DNA from 2 places in the Priestia sp. P5_B4 genome. Region 2 is predicted to be linked to the other one. Evidence: riboswitches for the same ligand, from Rfam matches in the RefSeq annotation. Region 2 holds a riboswitch; the other holds the start of a gene.
The links. A riboswitch is a leader RNA that binds a small molecule or an ion and turns the genes downstream of it on or off. The one in region 2 is predicted to bind glycine.

Region 1 (5,784 bases), on a different contig from region 2:
TGCTTCTTTTGCAATTTGAATCATCACATCGATAAACGCATCTAGCGTTTCTTTCGACTCCGTTTCCGTTGGTTCGATCATCATGCACTCTTCTACGATAAGCGGGAAGTAGATAGTCGGCGGATGATAGCCAAAATCAAGCAGTCGTTTCGCAATATCCAGTGTGCGCACGCCAAGCTTTTTCTGACGTTTTCCAGATAAAACAAATTCGTGCTTACAGTGACGGTCAAACGGCAGCTCATAGTGTTCTGCTAAACGACGCATCATATAGTTGGCATTTAGCACAGCGTTTTCCGTCACCGCTTTTAAGCCGTCTGGACCCATTGAACGAATATACGTATAAGCGCGAACGTTGATACCGAAGTTGCCGTAAAACGGCTTTACACGTCCAATTGACTGAGGACGGTTATAGTCAAAGTGATAACCTTCTTCTGTTTTCACAAGCACTGGTTTAGGCAAATACGGAATTAAATCTGCTTTTACCCCTACCGGACCAGAGCCAGGACCGCCTCCTCCATGAGGGCCTGTAAACGTTTTATGAAGGTTTAAATGAACAACGTCAAACCCCATATCTCCAGGACGGGCTTTACTTAATACTGCGTTTAAATTTGCACCATCATAATAAAGCTTTCCACCTGCTGCGTGAACAATTTCAGCCATTTCTAAAATATCTTCTTCAAATAATCCCAGCGTATTTGGGTTTGTTAACATTAAAGCGGCTGTATCTTCTCCTACTACGCGGCGTAAATCCTCTAAGTCCACTAAACCATGTTCGTTTGATTTTACCGTTACCGTTTCAAATCCCGCAACTGTTGCCGAAGCCGGGTTCGTTCCGTGAGCTGAGTCTGGAACAATGACTTTTGTTCGCTGCGTCTCACCATTTGCTTCATGATAGGCACGAATCATCATAAGCCCGGTCCACTCGCCGTGAGCACCTGCTGCTGGCTGAAGTGTTACTTCATCCATTCCTGTAATTTCTGTTAAATGCTCTTGTAAATCATATAAAAGTTCGAGAGCACCTTGAACCGTTTGCTCATCTTGAAGCGGATGAATATGCGCAAACCCAGCAATGCGTGCTGCTTGTTCATTCACTTTTGGATTATATTTCATCGTACATGAACCAAGCGGATAAAACCCTGAGTCTACCCCGTGATTTCGTTTTGAAAGCGCGGTGTAATGACGCATAATATCGAGTTCTGATACTTCAGGAAGCTCAGGAGCTTTGGTACGCACATACGCTTTCCCAAGCAGTTCTTCAGCATTTACTTGCGGCACATCTAACTCTGGCAATGAATAGCCGATTCGCCCTTCTTTACTGCTTTCAAAAATAAGTGATTGATTTTGATTAAGCATGAAGATCCCCCAATTCATTTACAAGTTGGTCAATTTCCTCTTTTGTACGGAGCTCTGTAAAAGCAAGCAGCATGTGATTTTCAAGCGCTTGGTTATCACGGCTAAGATCATAACCGCCAATTATTTTTGATGCTAATAAATGATTGTTTGCTTCTGTTACCGAAACCGGAAGCTTCACGACTAATTCGTTAAAAAACGGTCCTTCAAATGCTACATTTACCCCTTTTGCCTTTAACGCTTCATATGCATAATGCGTTTTTGATAAGTTTTGCAGCGCCATTTCTTTTACACCTTGCTTGCCTAAAGCTGTCATTGCAACTGATGCTGCTAAAGCATTTAACGCTTGATTTGAACAAATGTTAGACGTCGCTTTATCGCGGCGTATATGCTGTTCACGCGCTTGAAGGGTTAAAACAAACCCTCGCTTACCGTTTTCATCGACCGTTTGCCCTACTAATCGTCCTGGGATTTTTCGCATAAGCTTAGACGTAGTTGCAAAGTATCCGCAGTGCGGGCCTCCAAATTGACTTGGAATACCAAATGGCTGTGCATCTCCAATGACAATATCAGCTCCGAATTCTCCAGGAGGCGTAAGTAAACCTAATGATAAAGGATTGCTTGAAACCACAAACATGCATTTTTCTTGATGGGTAATTTCTTCAATTTCTTTTAACGGCTCGATTTGTCCGTAGAAATTTGGATACTGGACAATAACAGCTGCCACGTCACTCCCCATCTCTTTTTCTAATGCAATCATATCTGTTACGCCGTCTGCTGAAGGGATTTCTACCACTTCAATGTATTGACCCTTCGCATACGTTTTTAACACATCTTTTGACTCAGGGTGAACAGCCGCAGAGACAAGTACTTTTTTCTTTTTTGTTTGACCCGCACTGAGCATAGCGGCTTCTGCTAAAGCAGTTCCTCCGTCATACATAGAAGAATTAGCCACGTCCATCCCCGTTAACTCACAAATCATTGTTTGAAATTCAAAGATGGCCTGAAGTTCTCCTTGAGAAATTTCCGGTTGATACGGAGTATAGGCCGTATAAAATTCCGAACGAGAAATAACATGATCAACAATAACCGGCATGTAATGATCGTAAACTCCTGCTCCTAAAAAAGAAGCATAGTCTTTTAAATGAGCATTTTTAGCAGCCATACTATTTAATTCTTTTAACAGCTGAGGCTCTGAAGCCGCTTTTTTAATATTGTATTCTCCTTGAAAACGAACGCGCTGCGGAATATCTGAAAATAAATCATCAACAGATGAAACACCAATTGCTGCTAACATTTGCTGCTGATCTTGTTCTGTCATTGGTAAATAGCGATGTAACATGTTAAATTCCTCCCCAAAGCTTACTTTGAACGTTTATAAAAAGGTGTTGAAACCACTTTTGCTTTTAAGCGCTTTTTCCGAACCTGCACTTCCACTTCTCGACCAAGCTCTGTATACTCTGCTGACAATAGTGCTAGACCGATGTTTTTCTTTAATGTCGGTGACTGTGTACCTGTTGTCACAAATCCAATTTGTTCTTCATCTGCAAGTACTTCGTAACCGTGTCTTGGTATACCTTTATCAATCATTTCAATTCCTACCAGCTTACGAGGTGCCCCGCTTTCACGCTGTTCTTTTAACACTTCTTTTCCAATAAAGCTGTCTTTGTTCGTCTTTACTGCAAATCCAATTCGAGCTTCAATGGGCGTAATATCTTTTGAAAGCTCTTGGCCATATAAAGCCAAAGTAGCTTCAAAACGAAGCGTATCGCGAGCTCCTAATCCGCAAGGCAGCACACCTTCATCACTGCCTGCTTCTAAAATAGCCGTCCACAAGTGAGCTGCGTCAGCTGAAGAACAATAAATTTCAAAGCCATCTTCCCCGGTGTACCCAGTACGTGAAACGAGAGCTTTTACATTCGCTACTTCTACATCATCAGCAAATGTAAATGGCTTTAACAAAGCTAAATTTTCGTTCGTTAACGTTTGTAAAACTTTTTCTGCTACAGGACCTTGCAAAGCTAGCTGCGCAGTTTCATCAGACTGATTAACGAGCGTTACATCTCCTTGTTTGTGAGACACCAGCCACTCATAGTCTTTTTGAATATTAGCAGCGTTTACGACTAGCAAATACTCTTGATCTGCTTTTTTATAAATCAGCAAATCATCTACCGTGCCTCCGTCTTCATAACACATAGCCGTATACTGCGCTTTTCCATCTACGAGGGTAGAAACGTCATTTGTCATCGTGTGCTGAAGAAAAGCTAAGCTATCAGCTCCTGTTACAAGAATTTCTCCCATATGAGAGACATCAAAAAGGCCTGCCTTTGTACGTACAGCTTCATGCTCTTCTTTAATAGAAGAAAATTGAACGGGAAGAGCCCATCCTCCAAAATCAATTGTTTTGGCACCATATTTTTGATAGGTATCATAAAGCGGCGTTTTGTGTAATTCTGTTGTCATATTTATGTCCTCCTCTTTTTCACGTGAAACTTTTCATAACGGGGAGTTTTCAAATAGTGTGGGGATCACTATTTATCCAAACAAAAAAGGACAGAAAACCCCCTACTGTATTTAGTAGGAAGTCTCTGTCCTTTTCACCTGAAAGTTTACCTATAAATGAATAGGTTTGCCTCGTGGGTGGTCTATAAATGCATAGACGCTCTCCAGAGTTGCGTCAAACAAGAGTCTTTTTGCCTGAGAGATTCACAATTTTATTGCTTGCTCCTTCGGCGCTACATTCAAGTAGTCTCTCCCCGTGTCGTCATTCGCTTCTATAAAGTTGGTAAAGTTGGGCATACTACTGAAAGATGTATCTATCTTTATTCACACAATCATTTGTAAAGTGCTAATCTATTTTCTTTTTTAAATTTTCTAAATATATTTTTATCCTACCTGATTCTTATCATTTGTTCAATAAAAATTTTTCACAAAGGAGCATTTTTATCATGAAAGTGAAATTAAACATCGATGAAACATGGGAAGCAGCCTTCTCAACTAAATTGGAGCAAGACGGRCCTTGGTCTGCATGGGATTTGTATAAACTTGCCTATGAAATAGAAGACCAAACGCTTATCTCAGAATTTGAAGGACTACAAAGCCCAAAACATCTAGCCGATTTAACGCCGCTTCCTCATCAGCTCGAAGTAGCCAAACAAGTAGTTGAAACAATGAATGGGAAAGCCATTTTAGCAGATGAAGTAGGACTGGGCAAAACGATTGAAGCAGGGTTAATTTTGAAGGAATATATGATTCGCGGACTTGTTAAAAAAGTTCTCATTTTAGTTCCAGCTTCGCTTGTTTCACAGTGGGCTATGGAATTGAACCAAAAATTTTATATTCCCGCAGTCCCTCAAAGAAAATCATATGTGTGGGATCAGTGTGACATCGTTGTGTCTTCAATTGATACAGCAAAACGTTCTCCTCATCGAGAAATTGTGCTAGAACAAGACTACGACCTCATCATCATTGATGAAGCTCATAAACTTAAAAACAACAAAACAAAAAACTATGAATTTGTGCAAAGTCTAAAAAAGAAATTTTGTCTGTTGCTAACCGCAACACCGATTCAAAATCGAATTGAAGAAATTTTTAACTTAGTCTCTCTTTTAAAGCCTGGTCATCTCGGCAATAAAGACTATTTCGAAGAATTATTTTCCGCTAAAAAACGCTCTTTGCAAAACGATGAACACTTAAAAGAGCTTGTTAACAAAGTTATGATTCGAAATCGCCGCCACGATACGGGTATCGAATGGACGAAGCGAATTGTTCAAACCATTCCTGTTGAATTCTCGCCGAAAGAACGGGAGCTATACGATGCGATTACATCTTTTAAAGGAAACGGACTCCACCCTTCAAGCGCTTTTTCAATTTTAACCCTGCAGCGAGAGGCCTGCAGCAGCCGTGAAGCGGTGTATATGACATTAAAAAACATGATGGAACGTCAGGAAGATCCAAACAGCGCATTAACGGAACATATGATTACTCCGTTAATGGAACTACTTCAGCAAGTTCCGCAAAATGCAAAAGCAGAAAAAGTGCTAGAACTCGTTCAGAAAATTGATGATAAAGTCATTATTTTTACTGAGTACAGAGCAACTCAACTGTATTTACAGTGGTATTTAAAACAGCATGGAATTACCTCTGTACCTTTTAGAGGCGGATTTAAGCGAGGTAAAAAAGACTGGATGAAGCAGCTTTTTGAAAGCCACGCGCAAGTATTTATTGCCACTGAAGCAGGCGGAGAAGGAATCAATCTTCAGTTTTGTCATCATATCATTAACTATGATCTGCCGTGGAATCCAATGCGTCTAGAACAGCGAATTGGAAGGGTCCATCGTTTAGGTCAAAAACATGATGTTCACATTTACAATTTAGCCATTCAACATACGGTCGAAGAACATATTTTAAAATTGTTATACGAAAAAATAAACC
Region 2 (5,784 bases):
GCAAAAGATTCATTAACGAGAATGAATTCCCTTTTTTGATTGATAGCATAAATATAGCTTGGATTAATGTCAATAACTTGTCTTAAAAACGTTTTTTGTTCCTGCAGCTGATTTTCTTTTTGCTGTAAATTCGCTTTAGAATGGCGTATATAGCTAATCATTTCATTAAACTGTTTAGATAAAATACCGATTTCGCCCCGCTCAATTTCTCGTTCCGGAATTTTTTGATTAAAATTCCCGCGCGCTACTTGGCCCGCCAATTCATATAGTTTATGAATTGGATTCACAATTTGCCTTGCATATAACGCAGTAAAAAAAGAAAGCAGTAAAATCGTAACCCCTGAAACGATCCAAAGCGTTTTTTCAAACATTTCATAAGGCCTGTAAATTTCTTCAACGGGTAATTCAGCGACAATTCCCCAATCCAAAACAGGAATATATTCGAAAGACGCAAAGAAATACTTACCTTCGGTGTTCACAACGCGCTGATATCCTGATTTATGATTCATCGTTTTCTGAACGATTTCGTTTTTCTTAGCATTTTCACCGATTCTCTGTTTCTCTGGGTGGGAAATAATTCTACCATTGCGGTCTACAATAAATGTATAGCCGTTCTCTCCTATATCAAACGTTTGAAAGATAGATTGAAAACTTTTATTTTCTTCAATTCGCAGCGCTAAATTTACAACCTTTTTTACATTGTGCTGCCCATCCAAAATAGGAATCGCCATCACCACAATGTAGTGCTTTGTATCTGCTGAAACGACATCGCTTAAATATATTTTTTTGGTTCGCAGCGCTTCTTGAAAATATTTTCTTTTACTTAAGTTCACATGTTTCATATTCTTTAAATCATTCGGGTAATAATGCTCAACATACCCTTTTACATTAAAAATGGTTCCGCTATCGATATACGGTGAAATATTAACTATTTTTTGCAATTCTTTGTCTATTTCTTGTTCATCATCCGATAAAAAAATAGGATCTTGCTGTACCTCGTCGCCTAGGCTCCAAATATCTTTAATGACGACGTTAATTTGCTCTTTCATTCTCTTGACGGTTTTATCAGTTACCTGCCGATATTGATCTTGAGAAATATTAGGCAGCATCACTCTTGAAACAATAAACATTAGCGTCAGTACGGTACAAATAAGAAGCACATTAATCGTGAAGATTTTCCAAAACGTATGAGATTTAAACCATTTCATGTTTGTTCACCTTAATCTAATGAAGTCTACCTCCATTGTACTGCAAAATGAAAACTTTTCCATATAAATGACGGAATTCCATCTTTAGACACAGAAGAAAAGCAATTTGTTCTACATTCCTATCAGAAAACTACGAGCTTTCTCACTGTGTTTTCTGTTAGAACAAATTTTTAGTTTTCTTCTATAAACTTTGCTTCCTGCATTTTATTCATGCAGGAGAAATCAATTATTTATTCTCCACTAAAAAGACCTCATCACGGAGTGATGAGGTCAGAAATTTACTATATTCTTTTATAAAAAATCATGTTTGTTCCCTGCTGATTTTCTAGCCTTTAAAGATTTATTTTCTTTTTCCTTCTAGTCCAGTAAAAAATAAATAAGAGAATAAACCAAACGGGCGTCAACAATAAGGCTGGGCGCGTCGCGTCAGAAAACAGCATAATAACAAGAATCACCGCAAACAAAGCTAACACAACATAGTTTATGAATGGTGTTAACGGTGCTTTGAATACTGATGCTGCATGCAGCTGCGGACGCGTCTTTTTATACCTTAGATGGCAAATGAGAATGATACTCCACACCCAAATAAAACAAATAGCGCTAATGGTCGTGACGATGCCGAAAGCTTGGTCTGGTATAAGCTTGCTTAAAAGAGCTCCCGCTGAGATGACCAGCGTAGATACGAACAATCCGTTGCTTGGTACGTGGTTTTTGTTCAGTTTTGCAAACTTAGATGGCCCTTGGTCATTTTTACTTAAATTATATAAGATACGGCTTGTTGAAAACATTCCGCTATTACAGGCAGAAGCGGCTGAAGTTAGTACAACAAAATTAATAATTCCAGCAGCAAGCGGAATTCCGACTAAACTAAAGGTTTTAACAAATGGGCTTTCTGCTGCATTTAATTCCATCCACGGGTTAATAAACAACAGAACGATAAGCGCTCCAACATAGAAAAATAAGATTCGCAGCGGAATTTTATTAATGGCCGATGGAATATTTTTTTGGGGGTTTGATGTTTCTGCTGCCGATACCCCTACCAATTCAACCCCGACGTATGCAAATATAACCATTTGGAATGAAAGTAAGAAACCTGAAACCCCATTTGGAAACAGCCCTCCATGATTCCAAAGGTTTTGAACAGTAACAGATCCCGCATCTGTTTTAAATCCCATTACCAGCAAAATAACGCCAATAATAATTAATGCAAGAATCGTAATAACCTTTATTAAAGCAAACCAAAACTCTAATTCTCCAAATAATTTTACGGTTAATAAGTTAAGACCTAATAAAATGATTACACAAATAAGTGCCGGAATCCACTGAGGAATATTGAACCAATATTTCACATATACGCCAACTGCAATCACATCAGCCATAGCTGTCATAATCCAGCAAAACCAGTAGGTCCATCCCGTTACAAATGACGCCCATGGTCCAAGATACTCTTCAGCAATATCAGTTAACGATTGATAACCTGCTTTAGACAGCAGTAGTTCTCCTAGCGCTCTCATCACAAAAAAAAGCGCAATACCAACAATTAAATAAGCAAAGATGATAGAGGGACCTGCAAGCTGTATTGCTTTACCAGAACCTAAAAACAAGCCCGTACCAATGGTTCCCCCAATCGCAATTAGCTGAACATGACGATTGGATAAATCCCTCTTTAATTCTCGTTGTTCCAACTCTAACTCCTCCTAACAATAAAACCTTTGATGCGATCGTGCGGACTACAAATAAAGTCCAATAAAAAAAGAGATTGGATGCGCTCCAATCTCATGGTCATAAGAATAACAAATATTAAGGTACATGCTACCAATTAGTAACATGCCAAATAAATATCCGGTACTCTTCTGTCCTTTTGCCTGAGATTGTGAACCCTTCGGCGTCGCGAAACTATCGCGATCTCTCCAGAAGCTGCTCCTGCTATAGTGTGATCCATAGCAATCATAGCTTTCTACGTATTAAATTTTTCAATCAATAGAATGACTGTCGAATAGTTGTTTATTCTAATACCAGTTGGATACTTTGTCAACAGGAAAGATTACTTTCATTTATTTACCTTCTTCGAAAAAAGGTAATCGAACATTTTCAATCGTCAACTTAGTATCCTTTTCCTCACGCTACCTGAGTCCTTGCGCGAACCTGAACACATTAAACGGATCGTACTTTTTGTTCACTCTTTCTAATCTCTCTGCGTTGTCTCCAAAATACTCATGCTCGTAGTTTCTAAGGTTACTGATAGGGAAATTCACATAGGAGCCTATCGTAATACTTTTAATATATTCAAATCGCTTGCGAAGCCAATCTCTGTTTGCTCTTGCAAATACATCTTCTGTCCATACAGACTGAAACCCCATAATATATCTGGCGTTTCTGTAGAAAAAAGCCGTTTCTCTTTTACCAACACTGCGGATTTCTCCTCCTAGTGCATAAAAAGAAATCGCGGCATAAACGGACCCTTCTGCCGGACGCTGTATGAGATCTGTAAGATTTTCAAGCTCACCACGTGAATAGCTTCTGTGCACAAATCTTCCCGTTGACTTAAATTTTTCAGACGGAGGATAGGTTGCCTCTATTTTTTTTACCGCTTCAAGAAAAGATAATGATTCCAGCTCTACTCGAAACCCTTCTACTTCTGCAAAAGGCTGCAAAATCTTCCGAGCTCTTTCTGGGGAGCCGTAAAAGAATCCGTTTGCAAATATGCCTAACCCTTCTCCTTCTGCATTATAAAAGCTTGCAACTAGCGTCATACGTTTGTCCAGTTCGGGCAGCCAGTTTTGCCATATATTCATCACTTGTGTCTGCTTTTCTTTTGTAGTACCTACATAAAAGAATCGAACGAGCGTCACAGAGTTGTTCGTTGGCTTTGGAAGCTGAAACGTCATGCTTACTACAACGCCAAAGTTACCGCCACCGGCACCGCGGCATGCCCAAAAAAGATCAGCTTTACACGATTCGTTTGCTTTGATGAGCCTTCCTTCATAATTGACTAATTCTAGCTCTATCAAGCTGTCGCATCCTAACCCGTAAAGTCTGCTCGAAAGTCCCCAGCCTCCTCCGAGCGTAAAGCCCGACACGCCAACAGTCGGACACGTTCCTCCTGGAAACACATATCCGTTCGAACCGATGAAATCATACACTTCCGTATTTTTCGCTCCTGCTTCCATCTTTAAAATGTTCCGTTTTTTATCTAATTTCAACCTATTTAATCGACTAATATCAATGACTAATACACAYTCACCTGTAGAATATCCTTCATAATGATGACCGCCAGATCGAATACGAATCTCAACACGATGCTTGCGCGCCCAGCGGATCGCATTCACAACATCCTGCTTTTTTTCACAGTACACAATCACAAGCGGAAATTTATCAATAGCGCGATTCCATTCCTGACGAGCCTCCTCATAAATGGGATCTTTTGGCGTTACCGCTTCTCCCGTAAGCCCTTTTAAAAACATTGAGTCCATCTGACCTCTGCTCCTTTATACATACTTTTTAGTAGTTTTATTAATATAGTATTATCGATGTGGTTAAAGGTTTGGGTTTTGGGATAGAGTTTGCGTTTATTATTTGTATAAAAGACGTCATTATAGTTTTTCTTAAAGGCATTAACCCTCTTATGTAATCTCTCTTTAGCGATGTAACACTTTCCAAGACTAGACTTTATGAGAATTCCATCTCAATATACTAAGATATTTTTTACACTAAAAGAACAGATGTGGAATTTTAACAACTTTCTCCATTAATAAGAGTACAGCTCAAAGAAAAAAGAGCAGAATCAAATCTGCCCTTTACTCTTTTTCTATTCATTTCTTTAACGTCAAACTCACCACATTCTCCACATGCGCCGTATGAGGGAACATATCAACAGGCTGAATGTAATCAACATGATAAGCCTTCGACAGTTGCTGCACATCTTTGGCTAATGTGGATGGATTACAAGAAACGTAAACCACTTTCTTTGGCTTCACTTGTAAAATCGTTTTTAGAAGCTTGTCATCACAGCCTGTTCGCGGCGGATCAACGACGATAACGTCTGGCTTCCAGCCTTCTTTTACCCACTGCGGCATCCATTTCTCAGCCGGACCCGTTACGTACGTAGCATGCTCAAACCCATGATCTTGGGCATTTTTTCTTGCGTCTGCAATCGATTCTTCAATCGTATCCATTCCGCGAATTTCTTTGGCATCTTTAGCAAGCCATAAGCCAATTGTCCCTACTCCGCAGTAAGCATCTACAATTTTTTCAGTGCCTGTTAGCGCAGCTGCTTTTTTTACTTCGTCGTATAGCTTCACGGTTTGAAGAGGATTCAACTGGAAGAATGCACGCGCTGAAAGTTCGAACGAGATATCTCCTAACGTTTCTTGAATCACCGACTTTCCAGCAAGTGTAAACGTTTCGTCTCCAAAAATAAGCGATGTTTTTTGACCGTTTACGTTTTGTACGAGTGATTTCACTTCCGGTAGGCGGCGCTGAATTTCTTTAATCAGCAGCTCTTTTTTCGGAATGTCTTTTTTAGCCGTAATCAAGACAATTTGCACTTCACCCGTTTCAAAGCCTACTCGAGATA

Region 1: another riboswitch for glycine. It lies ahead of gcvT (glycine cleavage system aminomethyltransferase GcvT); the one in region 2 lies ahead of AC1DRF_RS02435 (amino acid permease).

What each region holds. Positions count from the first base shown of each region.
Region 1 covers NZ_JBFULJ010000100.1:1,024-6,807, reverse strand. Annotated here, with positions in the region: gene gcvPB (aminomethyl-transferring glycine dehydrogenase subunit GcvPB) at 1-1,353, opposite strand, end outside; gene gcvPA (aminomethyl-transferring glycine dehydrogenase subunit GcvPA) at 1,346-2,692, opposite strand; gene gcvT (glycine cleavage system aminomethyltransferase GcvT) at 2,713-3,813, opposite strand; glycine riboswitch at 4,026-4,118, opposite strand; gene AC1DRF_RS11145 (DEAD/DEAH box helicase) at 4,299-5,784, shown strand, end outside.
Region 2 covers NZ_JBFULJ010000009.1:13,672-19,455, reverse strand. Annotated here, with positions in the region: gene AC1DRF_RS02440 (cache domain-containing protein) at 1-1,208, opposite strand, end outside; gene AC1DRF_RS02435 (amino acid permease) at 1,541-2,893, opposite strand; glycine riboswitch at 3,052-3,132, opposite strand; gene AC1DRF_RS02430 (FAD-binding oxidoreductase) at 3,332-4,681, opposite strand; gene rlmD (23S rRNA (uracil(1939)-C(5))-methyltransferase RlmD) at 5,021-5,784, opposite strand, start outside.